DNA from 4 places in the Paenibacillus sp. Y568 genome. Region 1 is predicted to be linked to each of the others. Evidence: riboswitches for the same ligand, from Rfam matches in the RefSeq annotation. Region 1 holds a riboswitch; each other region holds the start of a gene.

Region 1 (4,945 bases):
ATCCAACTCAGCTGCATCCACAATTTTGTCTAAAATATTCTGATCAATCAGAAAGTTCTGACCTAGACTCTTCTTAAAAGAAAAACCATGACGTCTGATGATATCCTTCGTTCGCCTTGGTGTAGCAATATTGTCTAACTCATTCATATTCTTAACCTCCCTCTTCAATTTGGGCGAGGGCACTCACGAATTCATCACGCGTAATTTGAAATATAGCGAGACGCTTCAGGAACTGCTTGCCGTTACAATACCCAATTCCAAGAATGTTACCCATAGCCATTCTACGAGCAGCTGCATCAGGGTGCACCATCAGACCTGCTTGTACAAGGTCCTCCAGGTCTATCAGGCTCTCCACCCCTTCATAGGACGTATGAACCCGTGCTAATGCATGACGGATCGCTTCTGGCGATGCATTCTCTACACCAATATCACCTTTACGCGTGGCATCAACCTCGGGAATGAACGCATGCTTACATCCCTGCACACGAGATGCAATAATTTTGCGAATCCGCTCACCGGCGTGATCAGGATCGGTAAATATAATAACACCTCTACGTTCTTGTGCTAGGGCAATACGCCGTATCGTACGTGCATTAATTGCTGAACCGCCTGTTTCGATTGTGTCCGCTTCTACAGCCCTCTTAATGGCCGTAGTATCATCGCGACCTTCCACGACAATGATTTCTTTAATCATGATGATTCTTCCCTTCAAAATCCAGTATAACAACAAAAAGAAGAGGAGTTATCCTCTTCTTTAACATGACATCCATATGACCCTAATAGTATAGCATTATAACACCATTGTAAAACGTGTTTAGTTCAATTCCGGCTTGATCGGTCCAATCACATATACCGTTTTTCCGGACTTTCTTCCGAAATTACGTGCATTCTGTAAGGAATCATAATACACGTCAATTTTGTTCCCTTTTATAGCGCCGCCTGTATCTTCTGCACGACGGAAGCCAATACCTTCAATATACACCCACCACCCAATAGGGATAACTTTAGGGTCAACCGCAATGGTGCGCCCTTCTGTAACGCGTGTACCCGAAGCTGTCTTCGTACCTATTCCTGGTTCTTCAGAAGAATAGGCAGTCATAGAAACATTCTTAAGGACTTTCTTATATGTGAAATCGACTCCAGCCTTACTAGTCTTGTTATTCTGACTCACCTTTGTAACAGGGCTCTTCTTGCTGGTTTCTTTCTTAACTACTTTTGGGGATGCTATTACGACTGGCTTAGGTGCTTCTACCTTTGTACCTACAGCAATAACCTTATCTTGCCTGGTACTCCGCACTTCTTTACCAACTACCTTCATCGAGACAAACTGACCATCTTGAAATATCTTCTCGACATGATGGACAATGGCACCTGGCTGTCCATTTTGAACCACCTTAACATTTCCTTTTAGAATCGTAGGGTCTGAAGTCTTGATCACCTGAAAGGGGACTTCCTCTACGCGATCTACAATCTGTTTGTTAATCCGGACAACCTTGATATCCAATTGATTGGTAACTTTAGTTGTCAGTGCAGGAAATACCTTATCCGATTCGTTGAGAGAAACACCCATTTCCCGAATAGCCTCTTTCACCGAACCCTGCGTTGTAAGTATGGGATGGGATTTACCATCAACGGTAACATTAATTTTACTTGCCCGTTGAATTTGAACCTTATCCCCATCTTTAATTGTACCGTTCAATGCCATGGACACCTTATCTTTGGGTCCTAGTATGATGGCTTCTTCCTCAAGCATTTCTCGCAACAACGTATGATTTGTCTCAATGGCTTTAACCTGACCGTCTACCGACACATATACTTGTTTACGCGTTTGAATGCTGATTAATAAAAGAGCCATCAGGGTAATTGCAATTAAAACAATAGCTACAACAGAAATATTACGTACATATTCATGCTTCCAACGCGTTGCGTAAGTCATGCTGGATGATGATGAATCATGGGTTTCTTCATTCAAAATGCCCACTTTCCGATCCTCCTTCATAGCCTCGCCGTCTATGTAACCATATATGTAATCTGCGATTGACGTGACTATTTTAAATTTTTACAGGATACTTAACCACAAGTGTATCCTGCATCCTGTACCAGTCTGCTCGTGATGATTGTCACCCCCTGTTAAACAAGAGTATGATGACAATATTGTCTTTATTCAAAAATAAAAGAAGCCATAAGAAAGAGTTAGAGGAACTCTTTCGTGGCTTCCCGATCATGAATAGACGGAATTTGCATACACGAGGTTGCCTCTCTTCATAACGCTTACGAGGTTAGCTGTCGGGTTTGGACGAAAGAGAGCCGCCCGATCTTAGGTCTACCGCTCATGGCGGATGCCCTTGAATTCACCCCAAAGATCCAATAAAAGAAATCAAATACGTCATCCACCTGATATTTCATCAGTTTTTCTGCTCGTATTGGTTCCCCCGTTCTCCACACAATTGGAGATTTAGCGAGACTGGTTCAGGAAAATAATAAGCAATCAAAAAACGATCTACTCTTATCACTGAAAAGATAATATCGTGTTTTCATGCAAGTTGTAAAGCACTAATCAACCACAAAAATACGAATAAATAGTTAAAATATTGTAATATTATCGCTTTATATCATCATAAAACAAGTATTAGTCGCTTATTCTTCCTCTTTTGCTACATTTCCTCTCGTTTTTAACAAATCCCAAATAGTGACAGTGCATTTTGGGTAGTTATTTGGGCTAATTCTTCAATGTCAACCCCTTTAATCTGAGCAGCCGCTTCTGCCACTAACCTAACATGAGCAGACTCATTTCTCTTCCCACGATAAGGATGGGGAGTAAGATATGGGGAGTCTGTTTCGATCAATAATCGATCCATTGGAACCTGGGCTAATACCTCTTTTGGTTGCTTCGCATTTTTAAATGTGATGGGCCCACCAAATGATAAATGAAATCCCATATCAAGACACATTTTTGCCGTTTCCCAACTGCCTGAGTAGGAGTGCATCACCCCACCAACCTCGTGTGCTTTTTCCTCTCGTAAAATTCTTACCACATCTTCATGTGCATCTCTATTATGAATGACAATAGGCATGTTAATCTCACGAGCAAGTCCAATTTGCTGGCGTAGTACTTGTTGTTGAATATCTTTAGGTGAGGTATCCCAATAATAATCAAGTCCAATTTCACCAATGGCTACAACTTTCTCATGTTTACACAGGGACGCGATCCATTCCAGATCCCCTTCTTTCATCGTAATGGCATCTTGTGGATGCCATCCTACAGCAGCATAGATAAAATCATATTTCTCAGCTAGTGCCATTGTCGTCGGGATTGTCTCCCGATTAAAGCCAACATTTATCATTTTACCTACGCCATTTTTAACTGCACGTGCAATAACCTCTTCGCGGTCCTCGTCGAATTGCGGTGCGTCAAGATGAGTATGTGTGTCGAACAACATCATGGTATAACCCCCTCTTAATCTGGACAAACTCAAGCCTTTTATCAATAATCTTCAAAAATATGGGCAATAGAAGGAGAAAATAGCGATAAAGCCGCCTTCAACTTCTGTTCAGGATAATATAGGTGACATTTACCGCGATGTAGACCACTAATAGATCTTACAATTTCTGACACTTCAGAAATTTCTTTTAATTTTTCTTGTCGATCCAACAATAAAATATGTTTCTGACTCACTCCATCACTAGGATGAAATATATCGTAGGGAAGATCACTTGGGAAATCAATAACAAAGTCATAATTCGGATCTAAACCTGCTTGTATAAATGCCTGTCGAATCTCTTGAATCATGTCATTATTATCCGAATCTAATTCTACATATTTATACAGTCTACGATGCATGAATCGTTCACAGAGCTCACTTAGTATAGGATCCTGCTCCGTCACCCACTGCATAAATACAGTCAGAATGAGAGCCTCATCTAATTTCAAATATTGCTCAACATTCAATTTATCTTCAAATAAGTATATCAATGGCTTCATCATAAACTCAAATTTATATCCATTATTATATAATTCTTTTGCACGTCGAATGATTAAACGTAATACAATTTCTGAACTTCTTGTCACGGGATGAAAATACACTTGCCAGTACATTTGGTATCTTGACATAAGATAATCTTCAACAGCATGCATTCCAGATTCCTTCACCACGATTCGTTCATGATGGGGTCTCAGCATTCTGATAATCCGATCGATATCAATCGTACCGTAATTTACTCCAGTATAGTATGCGTCACGAAGCAGATAATCCATTCGGTCAGCATCAAGTGGACTAGATATGAGATTTACTACAATGGGTTTATCATAAGTTTTTGCAATGACTGAAGCAACCTTTGTCGGTAACTCAGGATCTACCTCAAATAGAATATTATTTATTTCTGTATCACCTAGAACGATGCGACATGTCCAATCCTCATGATTCATATCGAAGGCTTCTTCTATAGAGTGGGAAAAGGGACCATGTCCAACATCATGTAGCAAAGCAGCGCAAAGGGTTAGTAATTTCTCCTCTTTAGGCCATTCTGTATATTCATTTCTCTCAAATGATGAAATGATTTGCCTTGTAATTTCATAGACTCCTAATGAATGTGAGAAACGACTGTGTTCAGCTCCATGAAAAGTGAAAAAGGATGTTCCCAATTGACGTATACGGCGTAGTCGTTGAAACTCAGGCGTATTAATCAACCGCCAGATTGTCACATCTTGCACATAAATGTAATTATGAACTGGATCTTTGAATACCTTTTCTTCATTTAGAGGACACATCATAACATTTTGCCACTCCTTTGTGGGATACATCATTTAAAGGAAACGTTGAACAATGTCGAACTATGTACTATTTTGTTCATTTATGAATGGTTAAATCGACAACTGATGTAATCATTTAATACCCTTATCTTAACCCTTTTATCTTATATATCAACACTTTTTCAATATTTCAAC
Region 2 (4,945 bases), on a different contig from region 1:
CAAATGTGACAAATAAAAAAACCTGTAGTTGAGATTAAGGATCTCATCCACAGGTCGGGTTGTAGAAAAACTATTTGTCTGTAGCAACAGACTCATACGTAGTATTACTCATAATTCTTTTGGCACCAACATAGCGGTTGACATAATAGGATTCACTGAGTGAGTTAATGATAACACCATTGGATGAAGAGGCATGTGCAAACTTACCATTACCAACATAGATTCCAACGTGTGAAACACCTTTGCCACTTGTATTAAAGAAAACTAAATCGCCTTCTCTTAAATCGCTACGACTAACGGCAGTTCCCATACTGAATTGAGATCCGGATTGGTGAGGTAAATCAATACCTAGTTTATTGAATATGTACAATGTGAATCCAGAACAGTCGAATCCATTAGTGTTAACTCCGCCGCCCTTATATGCAGAACCAATTGTTGGTTTGATAGCCTCATCTAGTGTAGAATCCGCGAAAGCGCTACCAGTTCCAATTGAAAATAATAATGTTAATCCTAATACTGTAGTTGTTAATTTCTTCTTCAAAAAAGTTAACTCCTTCCGGTGCCTGCGAGGTTAGCTTAAGGATTCGGTTGAAGGTTCCCTATGATCCCTCTGCTGCAAGATCAATTCACCCAAGACTGGTTCCCCCACTTCCCATAATTGGGAATTCGGCAGATATAATTAACATTAAATGATTACAAAACTTATTACAAAGTTGTTACTAAAAACTTACTGGATTTATTGTAACAAAGGAATGGGAGTTTGGCAATTGTTTCTGTAAACTTTGATGGAATTTATCTAACATTTTACAAAATAAAGGTAGATTACTAGAATACGTGTCCTTAATTGTTTAATTATGGTATTTAATGGGCGGGGATTATGTGTTGGAAATTAAACTGACTCTTAACTATAAAAAAACATTTTGGTTAATCGTCAACTTTTTCTGACTTCGTACGTCTTAGTATATAAGAAACCCTTAGAGAGACTTCAGCTCATCTAAGGGTCCTAATAATTTAGCACATTATATTTAGTTATAAGCTGCAGCTTGATATTTAGAAGTACTCATTACTCTTTTTGCGCCAACATAACGTTTAGAATAGTAGCTTTCTGAAAGTGAACTAACAATTACCCCATGTGAAGAAGAGGCATGTGCAAATTTTCCACTACCTACAAATATCCCGACGTGAGATACACCTTTTCCTGAAGTGTTAAAGAACACCAGGTCGCCAGGTCTCATTTGGCTTTTCGATACAGCGGTACCTGTGTGGTACTGAGAAACAGACTGACGTGGCAAAGTCACGCCTAATTTTAAGAATACATAACGAGTAAAGCCAGAACAATCAAATCCATTTGCGGTTGTTCCACCCGTTTTATATGTAACTCCAATCGTATTGTCAATCACGGAGTCCATCTTTGAATCGGCAAATACGCTACCCGTTCCTATCGTCAATGCAAGAGCCACGCTCAAGGCTGTAGCGACTACATTCTTCTTCAAATCATTGTTCCCCTTCCAATGCCTACGAGGTTAGCTTAAGGGTTCGGTAGAAGGTCTCCTATGATCCCTCTGTTTCGAGATCAATTCACCCATAAAATGGTTCCCCCGTTTCCTGGTGCTTAGGAATTTGGCTGTTTCGTGCACCTGAAAGTGACAAACTACGATGATAAATTTCAGAGGTCGTAATAAAGATTACAAAGTTGTTACTAAATGAGTTTAACAGAGGTTTTACACTTTGGCAAACCTAAACCACACAATAGGACAAGAAGAAACCCACCTTTTTCATCCAAAAAAGGTGGGTTTCTTCTTGTATCAGGGGGCTAAAGATATAATATGCAAATATATATTTATTTTTTTATAAGCTTGGTTGCCCACAAATTATACTGTGAGGTGATGTTCCACATTTTAAATAGACAAGATATTACTGGATATGTTTGTTGCAGAATGAGCGCGAGTATTCCCGTCCAAAAAAGAGAAAAGCCAGTGAATAAGCAAAAGAGAAGTAGATTTAGTCCTCCCAGGAGAAGAGAGATTCCAATCACGGCCAGGACATGTCGTAAACATATCCATATAGATGAGAAGATAGAGACATCTCCAGTTGAGCCAAATTGCATGTACAATACAATCTGGTGGATGATATAGCCGTATATGTACCACCCAACTAACCAGGGGATAGCTTCAGTTAATATACCAGGGGACATAAGTCCGGTCATAGCCATGGAATACAGTTTCGGTACTAACCAATAGGCAGGAATGAGAACTAATACTGTTTCAATCCAATAGAATAACATGACAGGTTTCCAATGACGCTTCATGCCTTGAAAGAAGAAAGCACCCATTTCTCCCTTACGTTCTTGGTGGAGACCGTAAAATATACCAGAATGAATAAAAGGAGTAAGAACCATTCGTAATAGTAGCATTCCTAACAGAATCCAGAGATAGTTATGAACCGTGTGGCTATGGGCAAGGCCCATCTGTCCTTCGACATAGAATAAGATCTGACTTAATTCATTGGGGGGTGGATCAGGATAGCGTTGAAGTAGCGGTACTACCGCCGAATTCACCAAACGGTATAGAAAGTATCCGAATAGCAAGTGGTACAGAAATAGAATGATGACGACGTAGAATTGATTTTTTAGACTTTTCCAACCATGGGCGATATTGCTCCTCACCGTCTCTCACCTCACCAGGATAGACTTCCAAGCAGTGTTTCCACTAACTTGGTGACACTAATATTCCAGCGGGATACCTTCTTGACGTCGAGATCCGCCTTTAAATAGTTGTTGATATATTTGTTCTCTAACACAAGTGTATATTGAGGATCAATCATGGCCCAGGATAGGGGCGACTTGTATTGGAGCTTAAATTGAGCGATATCTCCATTTCCCTTCCATACTTTCTTGAGGGTATGACCATCTGCAAATGTAAAAAGGATGGGGATATTAGGATAATTACCATCTTGTCGACTAACGGTCACATTTGAATCGTATATGGTTCCTGAACTACTCTCCTTTTTCTGTACGGTGATGTCATCTATGGCGAAGTCTGTCATTTGCTTGCCATAGACATATTGATTGAAATAGGTTTGCCACGATTTGCGTGTAACTTGTTCCACAACTTTTTGAAAGTCTCGTGTGGAGGGATGACCAAATCGATACTTCTTGGTATAGGTAGCCATAATTTTATTCATCGTCTGGTTCCCTACTTGCCGCTCTATGCCTTTTAGCACTAGTTTGCCGCGATAATATACATTCTGGGCGTAAATGTCTTGTGAGCCGTATTTCCATGCCTCTTGTGTAAGTGTAGTAGGCGAGATCATTGCGGCTTGTACCGGAAGGTTAGGAATGAGCCCAAATTCTTGCTCCATTAACTTATCTTCTGCATAGGAGGTGAATCCCTCATCTAACCAAGCCTCTTCAAATTCATTACTAGCAATCATCCCATAGAAATATTGGTGTCCGATCTCATGAATAACCGTTCGTTCCAGTTCATAACCCGGTGAGTCGTTCTTAGCACCGAAGGCTGTAATGAGGGTCGGGTATTCCATTCCTCCTGCACCATTTCCGGATTCCGGGGGAACCACGATAGAAAGTGTTGAGTAAGGGTAGGGACCGTACCATTTACTGAAGTATTTCAATGCCGTCTCAGCAGCATAGAAATACCTTTCCTTCATATCTTTATGGGCTGGGTCTAAATACAGCTTGATTCGAACGCCAGGCACTTCAGGAGAAGAGAAGGGCTTCTCAGCGACAACGAAGTCAGGAGATGCAGACCAAGCGAAATCGTGCACATCATCAGCATAGAACTGGTAAATTTTCTCGCCTTTGAGAATCCGTGCTGATTTAATTGGAAAGCCTGTTGCGGCTACAATATAGTTCTCTGGAACATGAATACGCACATTGTAGATACCGAAATCAGCATAGAACTCAGAGTTACCGTGATACTGATGGAGATTCCAACCTTCTGTAGCGCGTCCTCTTAAACCAGCAGGCTCGTAGACACTAATCTTAGGAAACCATTGTCCAGCCATAAAGAAGTTATCTGCGACCCCCATACGAGCGAATATTTGAGGGAGCTTCACTTGAAACTTCATATTAAGTGTGATACTCTCTCCACCTTTTACCGGGCGGGGAAGTCGTACTTTAATAAGACTCGTGTCCTTGCTATTGCCATCATCAGGTTGTACATACTGAATACGATGCATAAGAGAGAGTCCTTCTGTTGTCTCAAGCTCTGTAAGGGTCATGGAGCCAAAGCCATTCGTAGGCATGGTGTCATTCCGTAGTTTTCCACCCGATTCCTTCATAAAGGTAGTATCCATAGAAGAGAAAGCGTTCGGATACATGTGGAAATAAAGTTCGGTAACTGTGTTTTTTCCTGGATGTGTCCATGTAAGGGTCTCTGATCCCTCTAGAACTTTTTCATTAGGGTCTAAAGAAACATCCAGATGGTACTCAACAATCCGCTTACTCAGGATCTCAGCAGTAGGATGTTGTACACTTTCTTTTTGAGGGGGCATCGTTGTTGTAACTGGAGGCTTGGCCGTATTAGGCGTGAAGACCAACTCTGAATCAGGTGAATCCCTGAGTAGCGTCCACCACCAGGTACCACTAAGAAGAAACAGGGTAACAATTATGATTACAATTATTTTGGAGCGAGCTGGGGCCATACATGAATACCTCCCGTTGACAAGCATCTACAGCATGTATATGTTTGCAATTCGGCAATTATTAGTTAAAATAAAATGAATAACAGTTATAAATAGCTGAAGTCGGAAATATGAGCTTGTATTTCTGTTTTGTAGTGGGAGGACAATGATAAAATGGATAACAATGAAAAAATGGGCAAGAAGCAAATTGCCCTGAATATTGTAAGTAGTAAGAGCAAACATACGGGATTCGGAGCGGGTTCTATTGATCTGAACAATGTGTCTCCAGTCATCATTGATCAAG
Region 3 (4,945 bases), on a different contig from region 1:
TTCGAGATATCAATAACCATTACCACTATTACGCACATCTTATGGGATTTGAAAAAGGTGTGGAAGTAGGCGACGTTGTCACAGCCGGACAAGTTATTGGCTATGTTGGAAGTTCAGGCTACGGTAAACCAGGTACACAAGGGAAGTTCCCTCCACATCTTCATTATGGCATTTATCGTGACAGTGGTTTGATCGAATGGTCATTTGATCCCTATCCCCTTCTACATGAATGGGAACAGGCAGAACGAAGATCACTTACTAAAGGAAAAAAGGGTACCTCATCATGAATTGAGGTACCCTTCTTTTGTAATGGTGCATTTATGGATTAGTTACATCATTCGAATCTGGCTGATTATGGGTGTTCGATGATTGATTATTATTCGTATCCGTTGGGCTGGTGCCGTTAATATCTAATGGAATTGAAATATTAGGAGCATCCCCTTCATTTCCACCAATAGGTTGACCTTTAGAGTTGTAATAATACATAGGAACGTCACCTACAACCATTAGGTATGATATAGGTATTTCCGTCTCTACAGAATCATGTTCCATATCAAAAGGAATGACTACAGCAACGTCTACACTGACGTGGATGTATACCTCCACAAGAATCATATTGATTCCAGCATCCCGTTGCCTCGTTGATAATTCGATCTTAGCGGCTCCCTGAGGCTCTATTTTCACGGGAATTCCAGGACCAATTGAAGCCAGAAAAGGACTTCCTAACGCCATCCCAATAGGAATATGTTCCTTTAACTGATGTACGTCGTTTAATGTAGCTTGAACAACCTTAAACGTATTGGATGTAATCTTCATTTGTTCTGCATAATTCAACATGAACCCTGATACCTTGCCGGACGTATCCATTTTCCAATTCACGAGATCATCGAAATTCTGTTCTTGCGCAACCTGTGCTGTAATCGCCTCATTGATCGCTTCCGTCGCCAGCTGTTTCACTCTAATTTGAGCCAAATTCATAATAGGTGGTTTCAAATTACGATCTATATACGCGAATCCCTGAAACATTATGATTAAAAAAACGAGAAACCCAACAAGCCACAATCTACGTCTGCTTCTGGGTTTCCCGCTTCGCTGGCTATGCCACCTTGCTCTTCTTTTCATGATCATCCCCCTAATGCCGACAATAAATCTCTATACAAGCATATGATTGGGATTACAAAAAAAGAAGAAGCTCTAATCTAAGATGGCCGGTATGTGTCTTCCACATCTGATAATTCTATTCTAATGTAATGCCACTTTTGCCGATTTCGAGCGTTCAGATTTTACTGGAATTTCAGGCAATTCGTTAACAGATATAATACGATCGGACTTCTTCTCTGGCTGCTTCCAATACTTCTCATTTCCCGGTAAATCATCGAACCACGAGGCATCACTTGGACAATCCAGAACCATAAACTTCCCATACACATCGTCTCTTGATTGGTGATATTTTAAATAAGCCTTACCGTGGTCAATAGCTAAGATCTCAATTTTTCCAGATGTATGACTCATAGATAGACGGACTCGTTTACCCAACCCTGATGTCTTCGCCTTAGCCTCTTCCACAAGTTGATACACCTGCTCCAACGGAAGTACAAAATCTCGGTTACCTGCAACCGGACGATTTATAAAGAAATAATAAGGTGTGACACCAGCCCACGACAATTGATCAAGAAGTTCTGCAAGTACATCGGCATTATCATTGATTCCACGTAAAATAGGCGTTTGGTTTACGACGATTGCTCCTGCTTGATGTAACGCCTCAAACCCCCGTTTGGCTTCAGGCGTTATTTCACGCGGATGATTAATATGGGCCATGACATAGATGCGTTTATCAGCACTTGAGTGCCTCTTGATAAGTTCTAATAACTTCTCGTCTTCGTAGATTCGCATCGGGTTAAATACAGGAATTTTAGATCCTAATCGAATAACTTTGACATGCTCAATATCACGCAATTGGTCAAGAATGATCTCTAGCTTCGAAGTAGCTAGGATTAAGCTATCTCCACCTGTTAGTAATACATTATTTATTTCTGGATGATTCGCAATATACTCAATTCCTGGGCTTACATCGGACATCGCTTCTTTTACGTCATTACGAAATAAGCGCTTTCTAAAACAATATCGACAATAAGCACCACATACCTCGGATACAATTAATAAGGCCGTCGTTCTATATTTATGCTGGCAACCGGGTACAACGTAGTTCGTGTCTTCATCCGATGCATCCCAGCGACCATACTCGGATAGTTCTCCTTCATTCGGAATAACTAATTTCTTGATCGGATCATTTGGATCAGCCCAATTCACTAGCTTTAAGTAATAATCATTAACGCGAAATACGAATTTCTCCGTTATCTGTTTAAGTTTCTGACGCTCATGTTCCGGGATTTCCATGATCTTATCAATATCGGTAATATATTTCGGCTGTGGCATATTACTCCTCCTTGAAGTTTAAAATATGGTTTGTTACATTTGTCCCCCCTTTTTCTTAAAATAAAAATGACCCGTCCCATCACAAAGCGAAGTAAACACTTCACCTTGGGAAGGGTATCGGGCCATAAAGACGCAAAAAGACCCGATAACGGGTCATTAGAACAGTTATAAACCATAAGTTGACCCATCTACTACTGACGAGGTTAGCTGTCGGGCTCGGGAAAGATGGTTCCCTACAAATGTCTCTTGATTCGCCCCAAATAAAATGGTTCCCCCGCTTTTCAGCTACTATGCTGAAAATTAAGCGTAACTTTATAGTACATAAGTCCATTCAATTAGTCAAATGTTGGATATTTTAAATTTCAAAAAACAAAGAACATTCATCAAGGCATTAGATTAGTTTAATGAATGTTCTTCGTCAAATATTACTTTCCTTCAGCAACTGCCTTTGCAGCATGTTCTCCACTCAAGCGTCCGCTAGTTAACGCATACTGAACCGCACTACCTGACATATAGACCTGGTTGTACAAATAGCGATTCGCTGCTTCTCCACCCGCGTAAAGATTGTTGATAATCGAGCCATCTTCTTTTACAACGCGATAATGTTCATCAACTTTTACTCCACCAAAGGTACCCATTGTCTTAGGATAATACTTAAAGGCATAGAATGGACCTTTATTAACAGATACAAGTGTCTTTACTTCTTTGTTGAATTCATCTTTACCTGAAGTTACTCCAGCATTGAAAGTATCCATTGTTTTCACAAGAGCTGCTCCAGATACTTGCATAGTAGAGGCTAATTCTTCCATTGTATTTCCGACAGCGATCTCAGCATTAGGAAGTTTACCTTCAATGGCACCAATTACTTTCGCATTGGCTTCACTTGAATCTATCACCATCCACACTTGTTCATTTGGAACAACCTTATTCGTTACAATAGCGTAATGACTATTTTCATCCATAAAACGTTCGCCTTTTTCGTTCACTAATACTTTAGTAGTATCCCATTCAATACCACGTAATTCTGGAACCAAACTTCCCATACCTAGACCAATCACCCACGGATCTTCGTATAACGCTGCGCCTAATTTTTCTGCCATGACTATCCCATCACCTGTACTACCCGCAGCAGCTGCACTGATCCCCATATCGTCAACAAATTGAGGTAAGAAACGCTTCATCATTTCCTCACTCTTAGCAAATCCTCCTGAAGCGATGATGACTTTTTTCGCATGAACGATCAGCTTTCCTTCAGCATTCTCCGCTGCAACACCAATTACGTTACCTTTATCATCCGTGATTAATTCCGTTGCTTTTGTCTCTAAAAGGATATCGACTCCTTTATCTTTAAGGGTCTTATCTAGATTTGCAATTAAGCTAGCACCACCAGCTTCAGGAAAATGAAGGCGAGCTACAGGATCAACACCATATCCTTCCACACGAGTATACTTATGATTCATATAATCAACCAACCAGTGTGTTGTATCTACTGCCTCATCCATAAAGGTTTCTACACGATCATAATCTGGATATATACTATCAGGATTACTTGTACTTTGACGCTCTTTCCACAACTGCATCCATGATTCTGGTGAATCCTCAATGCCTAGTTCCTTTTGGAAACGAGTACCTGTTGCAGAAATACCTCCGCCAGATAACGCTGTAGAACCACCTACCGTTGCCATTTTCTCTAGTACAATAACCTTGGCGCCGTTCTCAAACGCAGATCCAGCAGCTGTGAGACCTGTACCTCCTCCACCAATAACGACAACATCCGTTGTTAGTTCAGTTTCCTTTTGTGCCTTATCATCCGTTATGGCAGCAACCTTAAGGGTAGCTACATCTCCGCCCGCTTGCTTGACACAATCTTCAACCGCAGCAAGGATCGCCTTCGATGAATTAGAAGCGCCTGACACAACATCAACTGCCAATGTCTGTCCCTCAACAATTTGCTGAGGGATACGTTCGAATGGTGTATTGCTAAGACCATCCGTTTCGCTATGCTCTTTAATAGTTACAGATACGATCGCGTTATCATCAAATACAACCTCAACCGTGATATCACCATTGTTACCTTGTGCCTTTGATGTGTAAGTACCTGCTTTATAAGTTGCTGTTCCCGAAGTTGTATTCGAATTTGCGTTAGTATCTTTGGCAGAATTTGAACAAGCAACTACATTTAGTATTAATACTAATCCCAACAGCAAGAAATTTACCCTTTTCCAATTCCTTTTCATGGTTTTCCCCCTTGGCGTATAAAATCATTGTATACATAGATCTTATATGGTTGGGTCATCACGACGTCAAGCAGACTTTGTGAAATTTTGCACGTATAAAGGTGTGGAAAAATGAAAAGTATGGGGTTAACCCGATCCCCGATGTTTACACATTCAGGATATCTTATTTTCTTTTATCTCCTGTTGAACACCTGAAGAGATAACATCACCATTTCTTCTCTTTTTTCCAACATAGAGGGTCAAATATTGCTCCTTATCTCTAAGTTCAATGT
Region 4 (4,945 bases), on a different contig from region 1:
AAGACTTAGGTCAGGCAGTCATGCCAATTACGATGTTATCGCTTGCGGCCTTTTACATTGGAACTTTCAGTATAAATGCCCCTGATTCGACCTTGATGAAAGTTGCTTCATTCATACCATTTATATCGCCAACGACCATGATTGTAAGGATTGGTCTAGGAGAAATAGCGGTATGGCAAATATGGGTATCTATACTCATTCTTATGGTTTCCATTTTGGCCTTCGGTTGGTTATCTGCCAAAATCTATCGTACAGGTGTACTTATGTATGGTAAACGTCCGACGATGAAAGAGCTTCGTAAAGCGATGAAGGCTTATAAGATTTAGTCTGAGACAAATATTTAAAACCTTGATGACCAGATGCCTTGGTCTATCAAGGTTTTTTTGTTGGATGGTTATTTAGTGTGGTTACGAGATTAAAAGTACATCTCAGAGCACCATTTGATTTTTGTTTGTCTATTCTTTTCATATATTTTAAGTATTTGATTTAGAACAAAAATCCTTTGAACGATATCCTCAGTAAAAAGGTTTAACTGCCGTTTAAAGTGATCTATTTCACTTTGATAAGGAGTAGGAACCTTTTCATTGTCCTCATATATTTTGAGAAGTTGAAAGTGTAGGTTATATATATCCTCATAAGTCATTGTTAGATTCCCCCTAATGATTAGCGAATAATACTAGTATAACCAATGAGTGATTTGGTCAGACGTGTCCTATTAATGCTCGTTATTTACCATCTTTATAGGTATATCAAGGCTTTTTTTACTCCATTTCTTTATTTGGATTATTTCTGGAACATTTTTAAAATTATTTGTAAGATTATCACATTACATGCGTCTTATTGGTAGGAGGTGGGAGAGTGACAGAGCTTGAGGAGATATATAATAAATATTTTAAGGATGTGTACTTATTTGTATATAGTTTATCTAGAGATAAACATATCGCTGAAGATGTAACATCAGATACATTTTTGAAGGCAATAAAATCAATTGATAGTTTCAAGGGAAATTGTGATATTCGGGTGTGGTTATGTCAAATAGCGAAAAATACATATATATCATATTTGCGAAAAAATAAAAAAACGGTCAATTTTGATACAGTACCTGAACAGAAAAATGATATTGATGTGGAGAAAATATTATATTCATCTGAGGAGGCAACTAAACTTGATGAGATTCTCCACGGCCTTTCTGAACCGTATAAGGAAGTTTTTACACTGCGTATCTTTGGAGAGTTAAGCTTTAAGCAGATTGCTAACTTATTTGGCAAAACAGATAATTGGGCTTGTGTTACTTTCCATAGGGCAAAAAATAAAATTAGAGAGGAAATGAGGGATTATTGATGAAAATAACATGTAATATTATTAGAGATATTTTACCTTTATATATAGAGAATATAGCTAGTGATGACTCATGCGCTATGCTTGAAGAACATATTGATCAGTGTGAGGAGTGTAGGAATTGTCTTGATGAGATGAAGGCCTTTTATAAACTACCTGCAGATATTGATACTTCTCCGTTATTAAAGATAAAATCTACATTACGCAAGAAAAAAATTCAGACAGCCATATTTTCAATAATGCTTACGGTTGTAATTGGTGTTATAGCAATTGCTTTCTTGACTGCACCAGAGTACATTCCGTTTAGTAAGGAAAGTGTATCAATAAATGAAATGGATAATGGATCTGTACTTGCTATATTTGAGGATACAGTGTCTGGATATGATATTAATAGATATCCTACAGAGGACAATACAGGGTATGTTTATCATATAACGACATGGGATAGCATATGGAACAGGAATATTAATAAATCTCGTATAAATAATACTATTTTAAATCCGAATGATGAAAATGTAGCTGCTGTATATTATAACCTAACAGATGGAAATGAAGATATTTTGGTATATGGTAAAGATATCAATCCAAGTGGAGGAATAGTTACCTTACCAAGATTATTCTTATCATATTATTCGCTTATTGCCATGAGTTTAACTGTCATTTGTGGATTAATTATGGCTCTGTTCCGTAGCCATAAAAGGGTGATTAATTTGACCATGAAAATGTTGTTTTTGCCGGTATCCTATCTTTTAGGGCAGTTAATTATTAGAGGATTTTCTACGTCGTCATATACTGCGACACGAGATTTGTATGCCATATTATTAATTGGGTTTCCTTTGTATATTGCTTTTCTTGCGGTTATATCTTTAATAAGAGAGTACAAAATGAAAAAGATATGAGTATAGCTCACTCACTTTACAGCCTTCATCTGAAACGATATAATTCGATGTAATTGGATACTTGTTCAACTGGAGGAGCCTGTCAACCGCGGGCTCCTTTTGCATTTTTTTAAGATATATAGTTAAATGATGATGATTGCCTTGGAACAAGAAAAGGAACAACGAAGTCATTAATGAATACATTATTATTCTGCAAAAATTATATCGCTGAGTTCCCATTAGGGAGCGGGGGAACCAACTGTGAAGATGTAATGTGTGATCGTCTCTTCACTTGGGGTGAATCTCGAAATATTCGAGTAGGGTTACTCTTTGAGCCCGAATCCGTCAGCTAACCTCGTAAGCGTACGGAGAGAAGGAACGTTGAAATTATGCCCCAGATTCTATTGAATGGCACTTCTTTATATTATGAGATACATGGAAATGGTGTACCCATAGTCTTTGTTCATGATCATCTGTCCTCACACCATATGTTTGATCCGCAAGTGGAATACTTTAGTACAAGAGCAAGGGTGATCGTACTAGATTTGAGGGGAAATGGTCAGTCGGGAAAAGTGGATGTTGAAGTTAATCGGATTATTGACACACAATGTGAAGATTTGAGAGAGTTACTAGATATACTAGGCGTTTCGAAGGTGACACTCGTCGGTTGTTCTAGTGGGGGGGTCCTAGCTGGGAGGTTTGCTGATCTCTATCCGGAACGGGTGAGAGCTCTAGTGCTAGTGGATAGCTACTTATCTGGCAAGACGAATAAGCTATGGGAGGTATTTGAGACCTTCAGTTGGCTATCGTATTATTTACCAGCGGAGTTGTTGCTGCGTACACTTAAACTGACCTACCATCATTGGACACCTGCTTATAGGATTATGCGAGAAGACCTACTGAACAAGCGACCAACAGAATTAATCAAACAGCGCATGGCTTTACGACAGATCGATTTGTGTCGTCAATCAGCCCGATATCAGGTGCCTATATTATGCGTGGCTGGCAGTCAGAATGAATGGGGTCTAAAGCATATGAAGAACATAGAAGCTGCGTTTCCCTATGCACAACTCCAGATTGTAGATGATGCCATTTACCCAAGTAATCTATGTCAGCCTCAATTATTTAACCGACTACTCTTGAATTTTTTAATAGATCAACATGTTGTATAGAAGTGTAGATGTTAAAATAAAAGTAATGATTGAAATTATAGAGATGGTGGAGTGATTTTTTTGGAAATAAAAATAGATGACCTAAATGGGCCTTAGTGTTGGATTTCAATATTGTGAACCATTTGCAAATTACGTGGAAGACCCATACAGTGTATTTATGACAAAAGAATTATGAAATTATTATTAATATTGGAGGCATTACAATGAGTCAACGCTATCGAATTACAAGATCACTTCAGGAGAATGGCATTTCAGAACAGACCATATCCTTACACGAGTGTAAACAGTATTTTGCGTCTAAACCGGATTTTGAATATACCCCTGTGTTTACCGTGACAGGAGCTACAAGCATGTCCATTGAAGGGGATTTCTTCATGTGGAGCTACAATGATACTAAGATCCCATTCAGACACTATCAGGGAGATATATATGTTTCCGGCACGAATGAAGCAGTGATTCCCATCATGACGGAAGTTGCAAGCGAATTAAGAGCAGATGTGTTGGGGGAGTAATCTATTTCATTGAAAGACTTTAAATATAGAAGAGGAGCTTACTTCAGCGGAGTAGCTCCTCTTTGTCTTTGTTTATTGATAGGAATAACCACACAACGGTACTCAACGTGTTACAAAATAATTGCAAAATACATAACGAATGGGCTCATCATCAATGGTGTTTACCGATAAAAGATATGTTTGATTTACTTGCGAAGAAGAGAACATTACTATTTAAGCGGCCTTTGTCCACGGTTTGAGAAGAGTGATTGAATACTTCTATCATTAGTTTATTATTGTCGTCGTCTGTGGGATGAGTAGAAAATATCACATTTGTAGGTACGATCAAGTCGTTAAAGGATTCATTTATATTTTGCATTTCATCAATGGGTGTAAGCCTTTCTGAGCTAAGGATTCTTGGATCCGTTAGCTGAACAACGTTTGTTGTTTGGTTATAACTAACTTTAATTCCAAACACTTCGGAGATAAATCGTGCGGGTACCATAAGTGTATCGTCTATGATTACGCTTACCGTATCCAGCTGTTTCGGTTCTCCATCACCATCCCGGCGCTAACGGAATGCAACCCGAAAGTTGAAAATGCACAAATTGAAACGCTAAGTAAAGAGAAATAACGTAGTAACTTCACCTCTTTGACCCTCTTTTCTAATGGGGTTTGGTCAGGTGTCTTCGTTGTAGTTCGTTAATTTTCATGTCGCCTGTAAGTAATAAGACTTTAAAACCAATAAAAGGTTACCTAATTAAAAAGAAGTGACCTCTCTGATATAACGAAAGGCCACCTTTATGTTGATTACTCTGTTTCTAGCTTCTCCAAGAGTCTCTGAAGAGTCACATAGGCTTGTTCATGCGTAATTTGCTGGGAAGGCCCAAACAGTTGATTACTTAGTCCACTCATGAGTCCTAGATTTACGGCTTTATAGACATTCTCTTTGGCCCATGCGCTGATCTTTGCATCATCTTTAAAAGGGTTAGCTACCGCAAGAGTCGCCTTATTAGACTGTTTGATCTTGTTGACTTGTTCATAAATCGTAACTAAGATGGTTGCG

Evidence for each region. A riboswitch is a leader RNA that binds a small molecule or an ion and turns the genes downstream of it on or off. The one in region 1 is predicted to bind cyclic di-AMP.
Region 2: linked by a shared signal. The riboswitch ahead of AC1D7X_RS24320 (C40 family peptidase) and the one ahead of AC1D7X_RS22295 (resuscitation-promoting factor) in region 1 are both predicted to bind cyclic di-AMP.
Region 3: linked by a shared signal. The riboswitch ahead of AC1D7X_RS13950 (KamA family radical SAM protein) and the one ahead of AC1D7X_RS22295 (resuscitation-promoting factor) in region 1 are both predicted to bind cyclic di-AMP.
Region 4: linked by a shared signal. The riboswitch ahead of AC1D7X_RS06245 (alpha/beta fold hydrolase) and the one ahead of AC1D7X_RS22295 (resuscitation-promoting factor) in region 1 are both predicted to bind cyclic di-AMP.

Annotation. Positions count from the first base shown of each region.
Region 1 is NZ_JCAIUM010000021.1:46,563-51,507, forward strand. It holds gene rsmA (16S rRNA (adenine(1518)-N(6)/adenine(1519)-N(6))-dimethyltransferase RsmA) at 1-147, opposite strand, end outside; gene rnmV (ribonuclease M5) at 152-694, opposite strand; gene AC1D7X_RS22295 (resuscitation-promoting factor) at 815-1,981, opposite strand; cyclic di-AMP (ydaO/yuaA leader) riboswitch at 2,254-2,471, opposite strand; gene AC1D7X_RS22300 (TatD family hydrolase) at 2,673-3,443, opposite strand; gene AC1D7X_RS22305 (HD domain-containing protein) at 3,485-4,771, opposite strand.
Region 2 is NZ_JCAIUM010000028.1:25,077-30,021, reverse strand. It holds gene AC1D7X_RS24325 (C40 family peptidase) at 71-541, opposite strand; cyclic di-AMP (ydaO/yuaA leader) riboswitch at 546-682, opposite strand; gene AC1D7X_RS24320 (C40 family peptidase) at 1,026-1,493, opposite strand; cyclic di-AMP (ydaO/yuaA leader) riboswitch at 1,498-1,636, opposite strand; gene AC1D7X_RS24315 (hypothetical protein) at 1,841-2,665, opposite strand; gene AC1D7X_RS24310 (M1 family metallopeptidase) at 2,677-4,662, opposite strand; gene AC1D7X_RS24305 (YwhD family protein) at 4,816-4,945, shown strand, end outside.
Region 3 is NZ_JCAIUM010000009.1:14,492-19,436, reverse strand. It holds gene AC1D7X_RS13960 (M23 family metallopeptidase) at 1-287, shown strand, start outside; gene yunB (sporulation protein YunB) at 319-1,122, opposite strand; gene AC1D7X_RS13950 (KamA family radical SAM protein) at 1,243-2,436, opposite strand; cyclic di-AMP (ydaO/yuaA leader) riboswitch at 2,614-2,753, opposite strand; gene AC1D7X_RS13945 (FAD-dependent oxidoreductase) at 2,862-4,673, opposite strand; gene AC1D7X_RS13940 (MerR family transcriptional regulator) at 4,827-4,945, opposite strand, start outside.
Region 4 is NZ_JCAIUM010000003.1:239,508-244,452, forward strand. It holds gene AC1D7X_RS06230 (ABC transporter permease) at 1-326, shown strand, start outside; gene AC1D7X_RS06235 (RNA polymerase sigma factor) at 859-1,341, shown strand; gene AC1D7X_RS06240 (zf-HC2 domain-containing protein) at 1,341-2,237, shown strand; cyclic di-AMP (ydaO/yuaA leader) riboswitch at 2,433-2,594, shown strand; gene AC1D7X_RS06245 (alpha/beta fold hydrolase) at 2,606-3,388, shown strand; partial or broken gene AC1D7X_RS06250 (GNAT family N-acetyltransferase) at 3,483-3,563, shown strand; gene AC1D7X_RS06255 (hypothetical protein) at 3,592-3,900, shown strand; partial or broken gene AC1D7X_RS06260 (stalk domain-containing protein) at 4,052-4,426, opposite strand; gene AC1D7X_RS06265 (S-layer homology domain-containing protein) at 4,690-4,945, opposite strand, start outside.